DNA from 4 places in the Phosphitispora fastidiosa genome. Region 2 is predicted to be linked to each of the others. Evidence: riboswitches for the same ligand, from Rfam matches in the RefSeq annotation. Region 2 holds a riboswitch; each other region holds the start of a gene.

Region 1 (4,874 bases), on a different contig from region 2:
ATACAGGTGTGAAAAAGAACATATTACATAACATTATGCCTGAAACCAGTAATGTACAAAGAGACATCTGTCTCTGTTTCATCATCACACCCCCTTTCCGAACAGTTTTCTACAGAAAAAACAAATCTGCACTTAAAGTCATTGTACTATTTTGATAAGTATAAATGCTATCAAGATATTGCGATTGTTTTTGTGGATATTGCTGTGTTTTTATGAATATTGGGTATTGTTTTTGTAATAATTACTGTGTTCTCCCCGCCAGGCGCGTATGCTGACAGGAATGCATATTTACCGCCCACATTTTACATTATATGTTTAAGGTTATATTTCTAAAGAAAACTTAGAGGAGGATTGAAGATGCCAGAATACATTGTGCAAGTGAACCAGGATAACAGTATTGACATTCCGCCGGCAGTAAGGGACAGGCTCGCCCTGGAACCAGGGGACAAGATTGTGATGAGATTCGATAATGCGGCAGAACACGTGGTAATGGGAAAACTTCCTATGGAAGCGGCTGAAAAGGCTCGGGAACTGGAGGGAAGGCAGGGAAAAACAATAAAAATAAGCCCGTAATCCGGGTTATCGGGGGTGTGCCCCCTTTGAACAAGAAAATTGACACCGAAGATAACTTTTTCGGAGTCAGTTTTCTTGTTTTTCAGTCAATGTAAAGGAAATATTGCCAGCCTGACGAACAGATAGATTATAGAAACCTTGGGGGGCTATCACATGTCATCTGTTCAGAAAAAAAACTGTTTGAAATGGGAGAACTCAAAATTGTATCCGGTTATTTCACCTGAAGGAGAACTTCTTGGTCACGGCCGCCTTGTTGATGACCGTTATATCAGGCTATTCAATCACCTGATGTCAACAGGCCGGCCCCCCAGACCAGTTAAAAAGCCCATTGAACTCTCAATATACCCGGTGCTTGCTGAAGATGGCCGGGTTGTGGGGGAAGTACCTCTGATCAACAGGAGTTATATCCTGGCAAACAGGTTTACGGTGAGCCATTATATTAATTATGAGGTGGAAGGCGAGATAACCTGATTTTCTACCTCGGCTGATTCCCCATAGATCTTATTGTATGCTATATCCCAGCGTTTTCTGGTTAGCACTTCAGTTTTGGGTTCATCCTGTTCATAATAATATATTGCATAAATATCCCCCGTATCCTGATTCATAAACATCCTGGCTGTTGCTTCATCAATGTTTTCACCGACAACCCAGTACAGGACCCGGTATCCCTTAACAACATCAAGCATATGAACACGGAGGACCTGTTTATAGAGACTGAGTATACTTTCCTGGTTTTTCATCAACTCAAACCACTTTTTTGTCACCGACCGCCTTACCGTATTCCCACAACTGTCGGGAATCTCAAGCTGAATCCTTTCCCCAAACAGGGTATCCCAGATTCCTACCGAAAAATGCATACATATCCCTCCCTATGTTAACTTTAAGTCAGCATAGCACTTCACCATATCTTTATTACGCTAATGCGTACTATTTTAAGTCGGTGAGCCGCTATAAGAAAATAACAACCCCTTTTTTCGCCATGAATAAAGGGGTAATTCGCTTGAGCGGCAACCTGGCAGTCCTAGTGAAAAATCACCTTAGACCCATGGCTTTGCGTCCCCGGCTTTCGCTGGGTTTGCCAAAATATTAACTTGTTTCTTATTTCTCCTTAATTCTCATTTCAACATTAATTCTCATTTTCCTGCCAAACGGCTCAAAATACGGTTTTCAGGGGTTAAAATGCGGTTTTTAGGGGTTAAAATGCAGCAAGTAACAAGTGAATACTGCCGCGAATATAATGTGTTGAGTGAAGGGCTGAAAGGGGGCTAATAATATGAATAAAATCGATGGCTATAAGAAATTCATTGTTGCCCTGCTTACCTTGATAGTACTAACATTGCATACATTCTTCGGTAAAAACCTTAATCTGGACGTAAATGCAGCAGCTGATGCAATAATTGGCGCAGTAAGTGTAGGGTATATGATCGCCCAGGCAGTTCATGACATATTTAAGGAGAAATCAAAGATTCATATGCTTACAGGAAAATAAAGAAGAGGGGGTTCAACCCCCCTCTTTTCCCTTAGAATTTAGCAGCGGTTCTAATTTAGCAGCTAATTCGTCTTCCCCTAATCCGGAAACGTCAATACTGAGGACGATCAGTCCGACCTGCTTCAGCACCTTTTCAACAAAATCATCTTTTTCAATTTTGGCATCCTTTTGAGCGGAATCATCCAGCTGAATTACTGCCAGCGGCTCCAAGCTGTCTGCCTTACAGACTGCGAAGTCGACATACCTGTAATTAATCCGGTTCCAGAAGCTCAACCAGTTATCGGTACCCCTTGGTATCTCCACCAGACTGGGAAGCCCGACCCGGGGAAATACAGTGCATTGATACCTGGCTGATATGTTCTTTAGTTTAATGTAAGCATCCCTTTCCACATCACTTAACAGGCTGTCACGTATTTCATAAACATCTTCATCTGTATTCCCTTCCTGGGCTATAGTATTCGCCCGGTTATTAATTTTGACCAGATAAACTGTTGCTGCCAGTACCACCAGCAGTAAAACATACCCTGCCATACAGTCCCTCCTAATAATAATAAAATTTAAATTCCTATTTGATTAAAACCATTAGCCCATTCCAGAGACATCATATAAAATCGGGGGATCTCTTTTTCATCCAGGTCTATCCGGGATGCAAAATAAGAAAACCTCTCCCAGTCACCCTTTTCATATGATACAGTCAGTTCAAAAATCTCCCTGTAGCGATGCTGTTCACCCAACAAGGCTTTTTTAATATCGTCAGAGACCGGAAGTTCAGCTAAAATTTTTGCCATCGGCCTGCCAATAAGGGCATCAATCATGGAGAACATGCCAACCAGAAACATATCCGAACTCCGGTCCGCTAAACCGCATTTCTGTCCGATCAATTCGCCAAACCGAGCCCTGATAATTGAACTGGTCAGTATTTCATTAGGTTTATCTTCGACCATGCCTTTTAATGCAATTAATGACAGCCATTTTTTAATTTCCCGTATCCCAAGCATCACCAGAGCATGCTTAATCGAAGTTATTTTACTTCTGAAACCAAAGGCGGCTGAATTAATGTACCTGAGCAGCTTATAGGACAAGGAAACGTCACGTCTCATAATATTGTCTATTCTGTCAAAATCCAGGTCCGGCCTGTTAATCTCCTGCAGCAGTTGAAGATAGTTCATCTTGTTGGCTGGGATATCCTTCCCGGATATGATTACCGGTTTGCTGAAAAAGTACCCCTGAAAATATGTAAATCCAATTTCCAAAGCCTGTTCAAAATCCCTGATGGTTTCAACTTTTTCCGCCAGAAATTCCACCTTTCTGTCCCCGCACTTACGTATCAGGTTCTTCCGTTCCTGAGGCGGGGTCCCCAGAAAATCAATCTTAATAATATCCACAATATCCATAAGTGGTTCATAAATGGAATCACACACAAAATCGTCCAGAACCAGCATGTATCCCAGTTCTTTAAGCCTTTTGCATGCCGCCACAATCTCTTTGTTTCTCCTGACGTGTTCCAAAATCTCAACAGCTATCAGGTTGTTGGGCAGATTCGCGGCGACCTCATTTTTCAGCAGGTTCTCGGTAAAATTGATAAATGCCCTCTTACCACCTGTAAGTGACTCCAACCCAAAAAGCAGGAAACTGTTGGCGATAACCTCTGAGGTCGCATGGTCTCCATCGGGATCGTTATAAAAGTTGTCTGTTCCCATGCGATATAGAAGTTCATAGGCAAATACCTGCTGCTGCCTATTAAATATCGGCTGCCGGGCTACGAATACATCCATAGTTTTCCCCTCCTGGATGCTTTTCTTGCCATATTCTTATTTAATTCTACATCAGACTACAATTTTCCTTCTCTGTTAAGTTACTACAACTGTTAACAATTTATTTCCCGGCAGTACCACATTCTTGTTAAAATCAGTTTTTCCTGATATGATAACTTTAGGTATAGTTATCCACAAATCTAAACTATGATTCCACATAATAATTTTTTTTGGAGGATTGCTAAAATGAAAACAAATGAGCTGGACTCTCCACAAAATCAAACTGTTGAAATCCGCGCCTTTAATTTCCTGAAAAAATTTTTTGATGAACGCGGTTGGTCCTTCCCCCATTACCTTAAACTTGACAAAGAATGCTCTGCAAAGGAACTGGCCCAAACCCTGGAGCTTCCGGCTGAAATGATTGAAGCTGTCTTTATCAACGGAAAAGCCTATCAGCCTGAGGAAGGAGTGGTAAAACCAGGGGACCGGGTAGCCTTTATCCCGCCCGGGACTCCCGGACCTTACAGGGTGCTCCTGGGCATAAAAAAGCTGCCCAATAATTAAAGTGCTCCAGACAGCGCCGTTACTCTTTAACCTCGGCCAGCCAAATTTCATTCATTAAATGGGCAAGTACGCGAAGTGTGCCGTCATAATGCCCAAGAATCTGCTGGTATTTCGGGTGAAATGTCAGATTGCGCAGATGACGGAAATCATGCAGTATTTCTCTCTGCTGCCCGGATACCAATCCCTTCGAATAGAGATAATTAATTTTATCTCTTAACACCGGATAACTGCCTTTTCTTTTTACCCGCGCCCCCCCGAAAACCTCATACTTTTCCGATATTAACGCCTCCAGGCTCTTTAAGGCTTGTTCCACAGCAACAGTGCAGAATGGGTAATATAGGTATCCATAAGCAAACAGAGCCTTGGCAATTTCAAATATATTCTTAATGTGTAAAGGAATATTGGAATGAAGTTCAATATCACTTACTGCCCTGATAAAATCTTTTTCAGTGGTCCTGGTCACGACTCCTGTGACAAAATCGATATTCTCCATT
Region 2 (4,874 bases):
TCCATCTGCTCATTGGAAATCTCCCAGTAGGTAAAAATACAGTGTGGATCTCTTACGAGAAGCATGACAGAATTTTCATTGTAACTGGCCGGAAACCCGTATTCAGGCACGGTAACACTCATCTAAGCCTCTCCTCCCCCAAAATAAATACATGGTCATTATATGCGGACCTTCTTTAAAAAGAACTACACCTGTCAGAAATTTCACAAACCTAAAAAATCATTCATTGTAACTGTATTCTCAAAAAGCCTTTATTTCCCTTGTATTTTTTTTGCTGTTATATTGTCAAATTAAGGACATTTGCAGATATAGACCTGTAAAAAAAGTAAACACATGTTCATCAGTTGGTGAAATCCTGCAAAAATACAAGCAGAAAATGCGCGTAAAAAATGCCTGTAAAATAACAAAAATACAAGCCTGTCCCCGGGTTAACGGGAACAGGCTCACATTGCCGTCCAAAATCACCACGCTGCTATTCTCCGGTAACCCGGCTGTCAGGGATATTATCCCAGACCCGTGGTTTTGCGCCCCCACCTCTCAATGGGTTTGCCTTTATCTGAATAATGATATTTACTTAGTTGAAGTAAGTAACCTGAAACTTTTATTAATTAATTATATACTTTCTTAACAAATATTTCAAGTATAATTGTTTTAATTTGCTATGTGTTTAACCTCTCTTTGATCAAGACACAAAAAAAAGACCGCATCGTGTGCGGTCGCTTCAGAAAAAAGGAGGTTCGAGGAATGTTTAATAGACTTCCTGGGTTTTCTTATGGGTGGTTCCAAAAATCCCTGCATCCTGGTCAAATACCTTCCAGACTGTATCCATGGTGACCCATCTATCGCCAATCCGGACCTCGTTCCAGGCGTGCCCGTACCAGGTTCCCCCGGTCCCGGCCTCTCCGATTACGGTCCTGGCTTCAATCCCTTCGGCCCGGCACATTGCGGTAACCAGGTTTGCGTAGTCCCGGCACAGCCCTTTTTGGGTCTGTAGAGCCTTCACAGCGCCGTCATTATCATAAAATTCACCGCGGCGAAACTTGTCCATGTCATAAACCATGTTTTTGCTGACCCACTGGAAAATGGCTTTGGTCCTGCTGTAGTCATCCCCGGCTTGTCCTACTATCTGCCGCGCTTTATTGGTTATTACTGGGTTATTGCTTTCAATCCCCCATGAAGGGAGCAGATATCTCTTATCACCGTTGTCAGTGTTCTCAATCTGTGCTCTGGCCAGCGAATCATACGCAATCGTACCGGCCTGACCCGGTTTTACCAGGTTGAAATCCACCCGGTATGTGCCTTGTCCAAATCTCAGGTATACAGCCCCGGCAACCGTATTGCCAACTTTAGGGTAATAGTAGTAGGTCTGGTCATCACCCAGAACAGTCCTGACAATTATTCCTGTATATTTTTCGGTAACAGTACCCTGGAAACCGAACCAGGTATCAAAGCTGTTACTAGCCAGTGTCACCGAATTACCTTCGGTGTAAGGGGAAAACCATCTGATGTTTGCCTCCCCGGCAAATGCTGTCGGAGCAAATGTAGTGATAAGAATAATAGCAGTTGAGATTATCAGAATCCTTCTAAGCAGCCTGAAATCTTTCACGGCCAAAACCTCCTTCGGTAACCCGGCTATCTGGAATATCCAGACCCGTGGCTTTGCGTCCCCACCTCTCGATGGGTTTGCCTTTATCGGGAGTGACAGTGTTTCCAATCTGGAAAAACTCTTCATTTCCCAATATAGTTTTGGTGAGTATTCACTTTGGTAAACAATTAAGCCTGTCTCCGGGTTCCGGAAACAGGCCATGAAATAAACACTGCCTAAATATAACTCCCCGGTAACCCGGCTATCTGGAGTTACCCAGACCCGTGGCTTTGCGTCCCCACCTCTCGATGGGTTTGCCATTATCAGAATGAGTTGTTAAATTATTTTCATTTTTATTATACACCTGTATTTTAAATAGCGCAAGAGTTTTTGTTTAATTTTGTCAAATCTTTGTCAGATTTTGTTGAAATGCAGCATTACAGCAGCTACTCCCCATTTCCAACAGCAATCTCCTTCATGAAATCACTACCCCCCACCAGTTCCTTCAGGTATGCCGCAAACGGCCCTCCCAAGTCAGTGCGGGCCAGGGCGAATTCAACAGTTGCTTTCAGAAAACCCATTTTATCACCCACATCATAGCGCTTTCCTTGAAATACATGGGCATACATCGGCTTTTGTCCTGCCAGAACCTTGAGGGCATCTGTAAGCTGAATCTCACCACCTGCTCCAGGAGTAGTGTTTTCCAGGAGTTCAAAGATCTCAGGTTCTATTATGTACCGGCCAAGTACCGCAATGTTGGACGGCGAAACCTCAACAGCAGGCTTTTCCACCAGGCTGTGTACTTTCACTGTCTGTATGCTGTCATCCCCTTCGGGGTCAACAATACCGTATTTGTTTACTTCCTTTTTGGCTACCCTTTGTACCCCAAGGACAGTGCCGCCTTTTTCTTCATATACGTCCATAAGCTGTTTCAGGCAGGGCTTTTCACTGACAATAACATCATCACCCAGCAGGACGGCAAACGGTTCATTACCGATAAACTTCCGGGCACAATATACCGCATGCCCCAAACCGCGCGGGAACTTTTGACGAACATAGTGAATATCCACCATTTCAGAAATATCCCGGACCAGGTTAAGCAGTCTGGTATTCCCCTTTTGTTCCAGGAGAAGCTCTAGCTCCAGAGTGTGGTCAAAGTGGTCCTCTATTGCCCGCTTACTGCGACCCGTAATTATCAGGATATCCTCTATCCCCGAGTTCACTGCTTCCTCCACAATATACTGGATTGTCGGTTTATCAACTATTGGCAGCATTTCCTTGGGCTGGGCCTTGGTTGCCGGAAGAAACCGTGTCCCCAGTCCGGCAGCCGGAATAATAGCCTTACGAATCTTTTTCAAAACAATCACCCCCAAAACATAATGGTATCAGCTTTGCTAACAGCTTTTAAAACAGCTTATTGCATGGTCATTTGCCTAATACTCCCAGTTGAAGTCCGGAAGCCCCGCCCGGAGGATCCTTTCCTTTAAATCACCGGTTATAAAAGCCAAACCTTCCGGTGTCCTGGCCTCACACCTGGCTACCAGAGCCGGTTGGGTATTGGAGGCCCTTACCAGACCCCAGCCATCGGGATAGATTATCCTGACCCCATCAACAGTGATTGCATCATAAACCCTAAGGACCTGCTCCCGTATTTTCTCAACAATGCCAAACTTGATCTCATCAGGGCAGTCAATTCTGGTCTCAGCCGTGCTGTAATACTGCGGCAGGTCACCCAGCAAGCTGGACAGGTTTTCATCAGCATGTGACAGGGTTCGCAGCAACCGCCCGGTGGCATAAAAAGCATCATCAAAACCATAATACTCATCAGCAAAAAACATATGTCCCGACATCTCCCCGGTAAACAGGGCATTAAGTTCCTTCATCTTAGCCTTAATCAGTGAATGGCCCGTCTTGTAAAAGTATGGCCTGCCACCCAGCCTCTCTATTTCGTCCACCAGAGCTTGGGAGCATTTAACCTCTATAATGGCCTGCTGCCCGGGATTTTTCCGAAGAATCTCCCTCCAATAGAGCACCATCAGCTTATCACCCCAGATAACCTCTCCGGTATCATCAACCACACCGATTCTGTCAGCATCTCCGTCATAAGCCACACCAACCTCGGCCTGCTGTTTTTTTATTTCTTCCACCAGGTAGGTAAGGTTCTCTCTCTTCACCGGGTCTGGGTGGTGATTGGGGAAATTTCCGTCAGGCTCACAGAAAAGGGGAATTACCTCACACCCCAAAGATGTCAGGAATTTTTCGATATACATGCTGGCAGCGCCGTTGCCGGCATCTGCCACCACCTTCAACCTGCGGGGTCCAAGTTGAATTTTGGAAGACAGCATTTCAAGGTATGTTTCAGAGATATCAGCTCCGGTTACGCTGCCTATGCGTCCGGTTCCAATGATAGCGTCCTCCTCAATGATCCTCTTTATCTGCTGTATGTCCGCACCATAAATTGTTGATTTTCCACACGCCATTTTCATCCCGTTAAACTCCCCGGGGTTATGGCTGCCGGTAATCATAATTCCTCCGTCAAAATCCATATGATGCAGCCCGAAATAAAACATCGGGGAGGTCACTATGCCAATATCAACAATATCCAGACCTACAGAGGAAAGCCCCTTGATGAGGTCTTCCCGGATAACCGGTGTCGACAGGCGGACATCACCACCGATCAGAACCTTGTCAACTCCCCTGCCCAGAACAAAGGTGCCATAGGCCTGTCCTATTTTGTGTACCACCGGCGGGGTCAGTTCTGTTGCAGCAATACCCCGAATGTCGTATTCGCGGAATATCGCAGGATTAATATGCATCTTTGGTCCTCCTGTACATTTATGTAATAACAAATAAGTAATTGTACAAGCACCTGTAAAATTCCTGCCTGGGTTGGTAAAACCACATATGGAGATATTTACCACTAGAAAAGCGCGCATATTTCAGTTCCCTATGCGCGCTCTTTCCTGTAGCACAAAAAAAGAGCGCAATCAGCGCCCTTTGATCGGTTCAGCTTCTGCTTTAGTGGGTGGAGCCAACTTTAGCTTTTGGCTAAACCAAAACTGTCATGTGTTTAACTATTGATTTATTCTATATATATTATACGCCAATTCCTTTAATTTTTTAAGGTTTGTAAAATTAAAATTTTTAAAACAATTTGTAAATTTTCTATTAACAAACTAAAACAGGATGCCATATATGCAGCATCCTGCCTGACTATTTGCTCTTTGCTCATTTAAATCAATGTCCACTGATAAATTTGGTTTGAGGTTCTAATTTCTGATCACCATAT
Region 3 (4,874 bases), on a different contig from region 2:
TGCGGCCTTGCTTCACGGTGTCCGGGGGGCAGCCTGGATGTCAGCCTTACTGCGAGAGAGGTGCAGATATTGAAATACATTGCCAGCGGCGTACATAACAAGGATATTGCCAGCCACCTTTTTATCAGTGAGAAAACGGTGAAAAATCATATTACGAGCATCTTCAGGAAACTGAACGTAGAAGACAGGACCCAGGCGGTAATATCTGCAGTTAAATTGAAGCTAGTCAGTCTTTAGGCGGCAAATGCAATAACAGGGTGAAATAAATTTATAGTGAAAAAAATTTATAGTGAAGGAAAATTATTTTCTAAGAAAAAATTAGAAAAAAGTGTGGACAAGTTTGGTAAAATATAGTATTATAAAATAAATTAGTTGTGTGAATTTAATATAGCATCTCTGTCGATAATAGCAAAACCGCCGAAAGACGGTGACGCAAAGCTATGGGTCTAAGGTGTCTGACACTATGACTGCCAAGCTGCCGAAAAAGAGCCGGGGTAACTATACCTTTCTCTTGACTGCAGTTTGGAGAAAGGTTTTTGTTCTTTCCACTGCCTTTAATAGTTCGGTTCCCAAAATAATAAAGGGGGACGCCCCTGTTTATCACTTATCTGATTAGCGGCTGAGACCTTTCTTTCATAAGATGGTGTGAGGAATAATCTTATGAGAGGTGAAAACAATGCACCTTGGCTGGTTAATTGGGGCAACCGTACTGTTAATTGTTATATATTGTTTCACAATTTATACACGGACGGTGGTGATGTGCAAGAAGTCAGGGAACAGTAAAGGTTTTCAAAAGACAAGTTTGGTATTGATGGTGAGGAATCAGGAAGGCATTATCGAAGGCCTGGTACGTGAAATTTTTGCATACGGCTATCTTATTCCAATTGAGGTTGTGGTTTTTGATTTTGGGTCTGCCGATAAGACCGGCCTGATTCTGGAACGGCTGGCAAGGGACTACCCGGGTCTAAGGTTTTTTGCCTGCTGTGGGGAAGAAAAAGGTGTCCCCAAAAAGGTAATGGATTTGTGTCACAGTGATATTGTTTATTGTTTTAATTTGACGAGTTCGGTAAACTACAGTTTGATTATCAGAACGGTTGAGTCGATACTGGGGGGTACTAAAATGAGTTTATATAGGACCACGGTCCTATATAAAAATAAGACCCAGGGTCGATGTACAGTTAGTAGAAATGTGTTAAAATAAAACTGAAAATGATACCTTCAGTGAAAAAGGCAAAGCCGTTGAAAGACGGCGGCGCAAAGCCATGGGTCTAAGGTGGTAACACTATGATCGCCAGGCTGCCAAAGGGGGGAGTGTATAAAAAGCAACCCTTCTCTACAGGCAGTGTGGAGAAGGGTTTTATGTTTTGGTTAAAACAAGGACGGAATAAATCAAAAAAAATTGAGGGAGGTAATAATTATGTTATCAATGGTTAAAAGATTGTGGAGTGAAGAAAGAGGCCAAGGCATGACCGAGTACGGACTGATTTTGGCGCTAATTGTAATTGGTGTTATCGCTGTTTTAATTACCATGGGCGACACTCTGATAGAAAAATTTACAGCAATCAGTGATGGCCTGAACGGAACTGCACCGACTCCTTAAGATAATTTGTACCGGGGCGGTGGACAATCCACTGCCCCATCCTCTATTCAACGGTGACGTAAAGGTATGGGCCCAAAGTGAAATATTACTATGGTACCGCTGCCGGGATGGAGTGGTCATAAAGAAGATATGGTTACGTGTATTAAAAATGACAGGCCCTACTTTTTCAGCAAGTAGGGCCTGTTTTCGAAAAGGGTTGATGCCATTGACAGTTCAGGTTACCAACCTGATAGATATTGCTGTAGCAGCTATTGTAATAATATCTGTTTACACGGACCTAAAGGAACGAAAAATTTACAATGTAGTAATATTGTCCGGGGTGCTTGCCGGGCTGTTGCTTAATTTACTGAATGACGGTAGCAGTGGTGTCCTATTCAGCCTGAAGGGCCTGGGAGCAGGTATGGCTTTGCTTTTTATTCCCTTTGTGCTCGGCGGGTTTGGGGCAGGGGATGTAAAGCTGCTTGGTGCCATAGGGGCAATGAAAGGAACAGTATTTGTATGCAAGGCGTTTTTGGCTACCGGGATTGCAGGGGGGGTTCTGGCTGTCTGTGTATTGATTAAGCAGAAAAGGTTGTTTGCAACACTAAAACGTATCGGAACAAGTTTTTTAGTCTTAGTTACCAGTGTTTTTAAAGTGAATACCCTGAAAAACCTGGATAAAGCCGAATTCCACGAATCCCTGCCATACGGCTTAGCAATTGGAATTGGTACGTTGGCAGCGTACCTGGTGGGGTGATGAAAATGTTATGGTTCCATGATTTTCGTAGAAATCAGCGGGGCCAGGCCGTTGTAGAAATGGCTTTGGTACTGCCAATTCTTCTTATGTTGATTTTTGGTATTGTAGAGTTTGGTCGTATATTGAATACCTACATGATAGTAACAAATCTATCACGTGAAGGAGCCAGAGAAGGCGCTGTAGGGGGAACCGATACGGAAATTGTTAATGCTGTGGAAAGCGGTACTAATGCTGATCAGTTTGATACTGCTTCCATGGGCATAGCAATTGATCCCCCGGCCACCTTGAGTGGAAGACCACGGGGTAGTGCCGTTAAGGTTACTGTGTCATATCCAGTGGATATAATTGCTCCAATAATTGGACCGATTATAGGAGACCCTTTTGTTGTTACCTCCCAGACAACTATGCGAGTGGAGGGGTGACGGTATGGATATGTTCAGAAGGATGATAACCGGGGAAAATGGAAATGTTGTCGTTATTTCTGCGATAATATTCACAGTGCTGCTGGGGTTTGTAGCGCTGGCGGTTGATGGAGGGCTCCTTTATCTGGAATTCACCAGGGTGGCCCGTGGAGCTGATGCCGCTGCTTTGGCGGGTGCCCAGGAACTGCCTGATACTGTAAAGGCTGCGGCCCGGGTGTCAGAGTATCTTCAAAAAAACAGTATTAATGCTAATGAGCCTGACAATCTTGTTATTGCTTTTTCGCCCAACAACAGGGAAATTACGGTAAAGATACAAAAACCTGTACAACTTCATTTTGCAAAAGTGTTAGGTTTAGATAGGGCCAATGTAGATGGAGCAGCCGCTGCCCAAATTTCTCCTGTGTCAAAAATAAGTGGGCTGATTCCCCTTGGGATCGATGAAAGCTTGCTTCCTCTGGAACATGGACACCAATATATTATTAAGGTCGGTAATCCAAGCACAGGATGGACAGGAATTATGGAATATCCGGGTCAATCAGGAAAAGATGACTATAAGGAGGCAGCTCTAAATGGTTATGATGGTTTGGTGGCTATTAATGATATTGTAGGGAAAGCTCCCGGAAATGCCACCGGGCCTACTATTGAAGGTATTCAGACGCGAATTGACCAAATCATTGAATCTTGGAGTGATTACAATCCGGACAGCCCACGGATAGTATTAATTCCTGTTTATCGTAACCTTGGCGTCCTTCCCAATGAAGGTGTCCAGATTGTTGGTTTTGCCAGTGTTTTCCTGGAGAAGGTTGTCGGGCACGGGCTGGAAAACGATGTTTATGTGAGATATGTCAATTATACGGTATCTGGGGAAACGGATGATTCTATTACCGGATCGTATTTAAACAGCGTCAAACTTATTGGTTGATTGTGGGTTCCATGTATCATTGTTTCGGCAAACCTCTTTTGCTGGGGCCCTCATCAGATTTGGTGAGATGAAAAGAGGTGTTCAAAAATGCAAAACTTAATAAGCAGATTTTTTAACAATGAAGAGGGACAGGTAGTTGTCATCATAGCTGTTGCCTTTACCGTACTGCTAGGTTTTGTCGGGCTGGCTGTAGATACCGGGGTAATGTACCTGGAACACAACCGCCTTGTCAGGGCGGCAGATGCTGCCGCCCTGGCAGGGGCCCAGGAACTGCCGGCTAATCCCATAATGGCAGAGGAGATAGCTGAAGAATATGCAGGCAAGAATGGCATCGATCCTGAACAGTTAAGTGTTGATATCAGTGACGACAAAAAAACTATCGCAGTTTCTGTTGGTAAAACCGTTAGCCTTGTCTTTGCGAAGGTTTTTGGTTATGAGTCCCGTCAGGTAAGTACTGAGGTCAGCGCCAAGGTGGCTCCTGTGAAGAGTCTTCGCGGAGCGGTCCCTTTTTCTGTAAAAGAGCAGATATTTAATTACGGTGATCCTTATGTATTAAAAGAAGGGGCCAGTGGGCCGGATTCTGACGGGGCCAGGTGGTGCGGCTGGTTTGGCGCACTTGACTTTACAGGCGGTGGTGGCGGTGCCAGGGAATATGAAGATATGATTGCACAGGGTTTTCCCGGAGAAATTTCAATAGGGGATATTATTAATATTGAACCGGGAAACATGGCCGGGCCTACCGCTGACGGTGTTGAGGAGCGTATTGAGAGCTGTACCCATGTCCCTTCATGTACGTGGAATAATCACGCATCAGATTGCCCCAAGGTAATTTATGTGCCCATTGTGGAAGAGTATTCCGGGAGCGGTGGCAACAGAAGGGTTGAGGTGGTGGGGTTTGCCGCCTTTTTCCTGGAAGGAGTGGAAAATCACCAGGGCAACAATGGTGATGTTGTGGGCCGGTTTATTTTTGAGACAGTATCTGCAGAGACAGATGATTCCGTCGACGGATATGGGTTGCAAAGTGTTAGGCTGCTGGAATAAAAATTTTTATTATGCTGGAAAGAAGGGAAAGGAATGTCCAATAAGAAAGTCTTGCTGCTGGCACTCTTGTGCGGTCTTTTGACTGCAGTTGCACTGAATTTCTACTTGAAGTCAGTTCAGGAAGCAGCTACCAATATAAAAACCAGGGCTGTG
Region 4 (4,874 bases), on a different contig from region 2:
GGCGGAGATGTCTGGGGGTCCCCCCGATCCGTCGAAGCCCCGGCTTTCTGAAAGGCCGGGGTTCGGTAACGGATTGGGGGCCCCGCCCGAGGAATTCATCTACCCCTGTTCATGTTACATTTTTATTATCAAAAAATATGGGGTATGTCAACAAGCTTACTGCCTCTCATTTAGAGGCAGTACACTTTTCACAGTAACCATAAAATTTAAGCTGGTGGTCCACAATCCTGAACCTGCTTTTTTTCTCAATAGCTGATTCCAATGATTCCAGCAGGTCGTCTCCAAACTCCATTACTTTCCCACACGAGAGACATATCAGGTGGTGGTGGTGATGAACTTCAGAGGTGCAGAATTCGTATCTGCTGCGACCGTCGCCAAAATCCATTTTTTGAAGGATATCAAGTTCCGCAAAGAGGTCCAGGGTACGATAGACCGTGGCCAGTCCTATCTCCGGATTGTTTTGTTTAACCATTCCATAGATATCTTCAGCGCTCAGGTGCTTTTCGAGACTTCTGGTAAAGGCCTCCATTATAATCCTTCTTTGAGGGGTTAATTTATATTCCCGGTCACACAGCTTTTGTTTTAAGGTCTCAAGTGAGAACTCCATACAATCACACCTCAACCTAATTATATTTTAAATAGCGCAGTTTTGCAATAATTTAACATTTATCTGCACACCCGCTGCAGTTTCCCCCACACCCCAGCTTGACGATAGATGAAAAACACCTGGGACATTTCAGGCTTTTGGGGGCGCTGATTTTATTCCCACATGTTGGGCATTCGATTGCGTCGTCAGCCTTTTTGTTTTTGCTCTCTTTATTGTTACCTTTAGTTTTATCGCCCATAGTTTATTCCTTCTGATGTTAATTTTGGTTTTCTGACAAAAATTTTCGTGAGCAGCAGAACAGCCACCAGGACTAAAACCAAGCCGATAATTACAGCATATACAGACCCGGTGACCTGGTAAACCTGATTTAGGGAACCACCGATGATGAAGGCCAGGAATAAAACACCGGACCACATAATAAATCCTTCCCGCCGGCTGCGTTCTTTAAATATAATCAGAGTTGAGGCTATACAGGGCACAAAAAGGGTAATTGTGACCAGGCCGATTACAGTCTGAAATTCATTCAGACCCAGGTTGTACAGCCCCGCTGCGCCAAAATCACGCCTGACAAAACCCATAATAAAAATAGTTGCCGATTCCTTCGGCATCCCCAGCCAGCCAACAGTAACCGGCTGCAGCAGTCTCTGCAGCATTTCCAGCAAACCCGTTACCTGCAGGATTCCTATCAGGAGAGCGCCTCCTGCAAAGAGCGGTGTTGCCTCCAAGACAAAGTGATATGATTTTGTAACTGTTTTCTTGAGTACATTCTCAATCCTGGGCATCCTTAATGGCGGCAGGTCAATCAAAAGGTCTGTCGACTCACCCGGTAAAAACCTGTTAAGCAGTGTACCTGTAACAATAAGCACAGTCAGGATGGAAATAACATAGAGGGCAACCAACACCCCGTCTAAGGAACTAATCAAACCCGCAATAACTGCTAGCTGAGCTGAACACGGGATAGCCAGCGCCAGCAGAAACACAGCAATCCGCCGCTCTCTTTCCGAACCCAGAACTCTGGTTACAATAGTAGCCAGGGTAACACATCCAAAACCGAGAATGATGGGAATTACAGCCCGCCCGTTCAATCCGATTCCAGATAGAGCCCGGTCTGTAAGGGCAGCTATTCTGGGAAGGTAACCGGAATCTTCAAATGCAGAAAGTACCAGATAAAATCCAAAAACAAGGGGTAACAGGAGTCCGAGTATATATGTTACGGTCATTGTCAAAACACCAAATTCACCAATAAGAATTGTACCCAGTACAGAACTTTCATTGAAATACTGTCCAACCAAGGATCTGATAAAAGGTTCGTATTTACCCTGCATCAGGGTTTCTTCGGTAAAGCCGACAATATCACCGGCAATAAAAACACCAATAAATTTATACATTAAATACAGACAAAATGCCAGAATCGGTATTCCGGTAACAGGCTTAATCATCATTCTGCCCAAGATTGTACCAATTCCCGAATTATTGCAGCCTTCTGAGACAACATGTCCCACTATATCATTTACCCTGGCCCTTCTGTTAAGGTAAATTTCCTCCCTTTCAGAACCCGGGGCAATTCCATGCCGTTCTGCTACTACGGAATCTCCCTCCAGTATCAGAAGAGCCTCTCCCTGGTTGGCAACCCGGTCATGGAGTTCATGTAACTTGCTATGAAGCCCGATGTCAATATGGCCTGAGCGGGCGCTGCATATTTTCCCTTTGAGCTCATCCATGCCCATTTGCTTTACAGCTACGGTTTGGATAACGGGAACACCCAGCAGGTCTTCCAAAAGATCAGTATCAATCTTTCTTCCCTGTTTCTCTGCTTCGTCAAGCATATTCAGGGCAACTACCACTGGGACACCTGTATCTATTATCTGTTGGGTCAGGAAAAGATCCCGTTCCAGGTGGACTGCATCTACGATATCGATTACAACATCAGCCTCAAGGATAATATCCCGGGCAATTCTTTCCTCATCATTAAATGATGAGATGCCATAAACTCCAGGAGTGTCAATGATAACATCATTTCCGTATCTTCCGTGGGAAATCTCAAGAGTTGTGCCAGGGTAGTTGGATACATCAACATATAATCCTGTCAGAGCATTGAAAAATACTGATTTACCAACATTGGGATTACCGGCTAAAACGATTTTTCTTGAATCTGGCGGAATATTAATTTTAACACCGCTATCATGACAATGCATAATATTTCAAATCTCCTTTGCTGTCACATAATATGTCAACTGATAAGTTCCACTGCAATCTGTCGTGCCAGCCTCCTGCCGATGGCAATTTCCTGGTTGTTCTTCTGCACCACAACCGGACCTGCAGGCACAACTTCAGCACAACAAACGATCTCCCCTTCAGAAATCCCGAACCTGATTGCCTGTGCTCTGATATCACTATTGCCGATACCGGTAATTCTTACCTTATGTCCCTTTTTACATTTATCCAGGTTCATACTCCGTTCCCCCCATTTTTTAATATGATGTTTTCTACTGATAATTACTTTTTACTGAGAAGCATTTTTCACTGAGAAGTATTTTCCACTGAGAAGTATTCTCATTTCCAAGTATAGATTATGATTAGCTAATAGTCAATATGTTTATAATAAAACTTCTGTTGATTTTGCAAAAAAAAATAGGCCTGATTGGCCTATCCCTTGGAATCACCAAGTTTCATGAATTGCACGATCATATTGTCAATAATGCAACTCTGCTGATAAATTTCGGGGTCACTTAAAATGTTGTTTTTTTCTTCCGCCAAGGTATTGAGTTCCCGCTGCATTTTTTCGATCTCCTGCACAAGATCCACTAAGGACTCCTCCTTCCCCTTTGCCGCCACCTATCAAAACATAAATTAACCGGTATCGATCATCAGATACCGGACCAAAGGTGAAGCAGCACTTCGGTAACCCGGCTGTCATAGCTTTTGTAGCTTTAGACCCGCAGTTTTGCGCCCCCAGTTTTCACTGGTTTTGCCATTTCGATACTCATATTAAATTTTATCGCTTTACATATAAAATTATACCAGAAGATTTCCAATTGTTGTGTCGTAATGTGTCGATAGACTCGAAAAATATTTCACATTATATAATTTTTCTGGCTACCCTGTCTAATTGCTCCAAATTCCGGCATTCGAATACCTGGTCACACAATCCTCCGTAAAGTGATATCAGGCTGTCTTCCTTGTCCCAGCTTTCAACAGGTTCCGGGTTCAGCCAGATAGTTTTTCTGACTTCCTGACACATATTCCGGAAGCAGTCTGCATGATCCCTGTGATAATTGTTGCGGGCATCCCCGATAATAACCAGAGTAGTCTTTTTATTAAGAATCTCAAGATACTTCTCATTAAAATCAATAAACATCTGGCCATAATCAGAGAATGCTGTTTTGGAGAATCTGGCCAGATTATAGATGTCTTTAATCCCATCTTCAATTTCTCTGTTCTGAAAATATCCGGTTACTTCGTCAGGAGTATCCACAAAAACAAATGACCTCACATGAAGATACCTGCTCTGAATGGAATAGACAAGCTGGAGGATAAACTCACTGAATATTTTCACTGAACCTGACAGGTCAAAGAGGACAACAAATTCCGGCCTTGTAGGATAGTGGTCGCGATAGGCAGGCTTTATTGGTACACCTCCATATGACATTGATCTTCTGATAGTCCCGGCCAGGTCAATCCGTCCCCTTTTTGACCGTTTTTGTCGAAACGACACTCTTGAGGCTAATTTATGCGCTATTTTACTTATTTTTTTTCTTATTTCTGCTGTCTGTTGGGAAGAAAGTCTGTAAAAATCCAGCTGATTAATATTTTCTCTGATTAAAACTGTTTCCAGCGCATCTGAGCCAAGTTCAATGATTAATTTTTTTTCCAGCTCCAGGTAAAGCATATCTTCAAGGTTTTTTAAGCGTTCCTGCCAAACCAACCAGGTTTTTTCATCCAGTTCACTCGCTGTATTTTCCAGTTTATATATGCCCATGTTCCATTCCAGAAATACTTTAACCTGTCTGATGGCATTTTTCATGTCCTCCAGGTCGTCTTCTTCCAGCCTGCCGAGGCCTGCAACCCCCTTTTTAACCAATGCGGACATTTCTTCAGGGACACCTGCCTGAATGACCTGGATGAAGTTATCAACTGCCGCGGAAGCCAGTCCCCTGCCCTGTCCAAATCCGGTGGTTCTCCCTTTGCTCATTCCCGGAACAATGTCGTTTCCCTGACAGGTGGTTTTCGGATTAGCTGGAACCAACGGGCCAAACCTGCTGCAGTT

Evidence for each region. A riboswitch is a leader RNA that binds a small molecule or an ion and turns the genes downstream of it on or off. The one in region 2 is predicted to bind cyclic di-GMP.
Region 1: it holds a riboswitch for cyclic di-GMP, as region 2 does, so the genes downstream of both, Ga0451573_RS16295 (hypothetical protein) here and Ga0451573_RS02820 (transglutaminase-like domain-containing protein) in region 2, are expected to answer to the same signal.
Region 3: it holds a riboswitch for cyclic di-GMP, as region 2 does, so the genes downstream of both, Ga0451573_RS15625 (Flp family type IVb pilin) here and Ga0451573_RS02820 (transglutaminase-like domain-containing protein) in region 2, are expected to answer to the same signal.
Region 4: it holds a riboswitch for cyclic di-GMP, as region 2 does, so the genes downstream of both, Ga0451573_RS00135 (aspartyl-phosphate phosphatase Spo0E family protein) here and Ga0451573_RS02820 (transglutaminase-like domain-containing protein) in region 2, are expected to answer to the same signal.

The regions. Positions count from the first base shown of each region.
Region 1 covers NZ_JAHHUL010000021.1:52,640-57,513, forward strand. The annotation lists gene Ga0451573_RS16280 (stalk domain-containing protein) at 1-85, opposite strand, end outside; gene Ga0451573_RS16285 (hypothetical protein) at 358-573, shown strand; gene Ga0451573_RS16290 (hypothetical protein) at 727-1,044, shown strand; gene Ga0451573_RS16295 (hypothetical protein) at 1,017-1,430, opposite strand; cyclic di-GMP riboswitch class I at 1,577-1,663, opposite strand; gene Ga0451573_RS16300 (hypothetical protein) at 1,847-2,062, shown strand; gene Ga0451573_RS16305 (DUF2726 domain-containing protein) at 2,075-2,593, opposite strand; gene Ga0451573_RS16310 (EAL and HDOD domain-containing protein) at 2,620-3,837, opposite strand; gene Ga0451573_RS16315 (MoaD/ThiS family protein) at 4,063-4,380, shown strand; gene Ga0451573_RS16320 (mismatch-specific DNA-glycosylase) at 4,400-4,874, opposite strand, start outside.
Region 2 covers NZ_JAHHUL010000002.1:92,928-97,801, forward strand. The annotation lists gene Ga0451573_RS02815 (DUF4912 domain-containing protein) at 1-122, opposite strand, end outside; cyclic di-GMP riboswitch class I at 479-561, opposite strand; gene Ga0451573_RS02820 (transglutaminase-like domain-containing protein) at 749-1,606, opposite strand; cyclic di-GMP riboswitch class I at 1,620-1,698, opposite strand; cyclic di-GMP riboswitch class I at 1,835-1,914, opposite strand; gene galU (UTP--glucose-1-phosphate uridylyltransferase GalU) at 2,032-2,943, opposite strand; gene Ga0451573_RS02830 (phosphomannomutase/phosphoglucomutase) at 3,019-4,401, opposite strand; gene Ga0451573_RS02835 (hypothetical protein) at 4,823-4,874, opposite strand, start outside.
Region 3 covers NZ_JAHHUL010000019.1:82,926-87,799, forward strand. The annotation lists gene Ga0451573_RS15615 (response regulator) at 1-237, shown strand, start outside; cyclic di-GMP riboswitch class I at 398-483, shown strand; gene Ga0451573_RS15620 (glycosyltransferase family protein) at 677-1,201, shown strand; cyclic di-GMP riboswitch class I at 1,220-1,304, shown strand; gene Ga0451573_RS15625 (Flp family type IVb pilin) at 1,418-1,600, shown strand; gene Ga0451573_RS15630 (A24 family peptidase) at 1,806-2,336, shown strand; gene Ga0451573_RS15635 (TadE/TadG family type IV pilus assembly protein) at 2,342-2,758, shown strand; gene Ga0451573_RS15640 (pilus assembly protein TadG-related protein) at 2,763-3,680, shown strand; gene Ga0451573_RS15645 (pilus assembly protein TadG-related protein) at 3,768-4,721, shown strand; gene cpaB (Flp pilus assembly protein CpaB) at 4,755-4,874, shown strand, end outside.
Region 4 covers NZ_JAHHUL010000001.1:21,546-26,419, reverse strand. The annotation lists gene Ga0451573_RS00155 (Fur family transcriptional regulator) at 167-607, opposite strand; gene Ga0451573_RS00150 (hypothetical protein) at 660-845, opposite strand; gene feoB (ferrous iron transport protein B) at 835-2,802, opposite strand; gene Ga0451573_RS00140 (FeoA family protein) at 2,838-3,059, opposite strand; gene Ga0451573_RS00135 (aspartyl-phosphate phosphatase Spo0E family protein) at 3,254-3,412, opposite strand; cyclic di-GMP riboswitch class I at 3,505-3,590, opposite strand; gene Ga0451573_RS00130 (VWA domain-containing protein) at 3,687-4,874, opposite strand, start outside.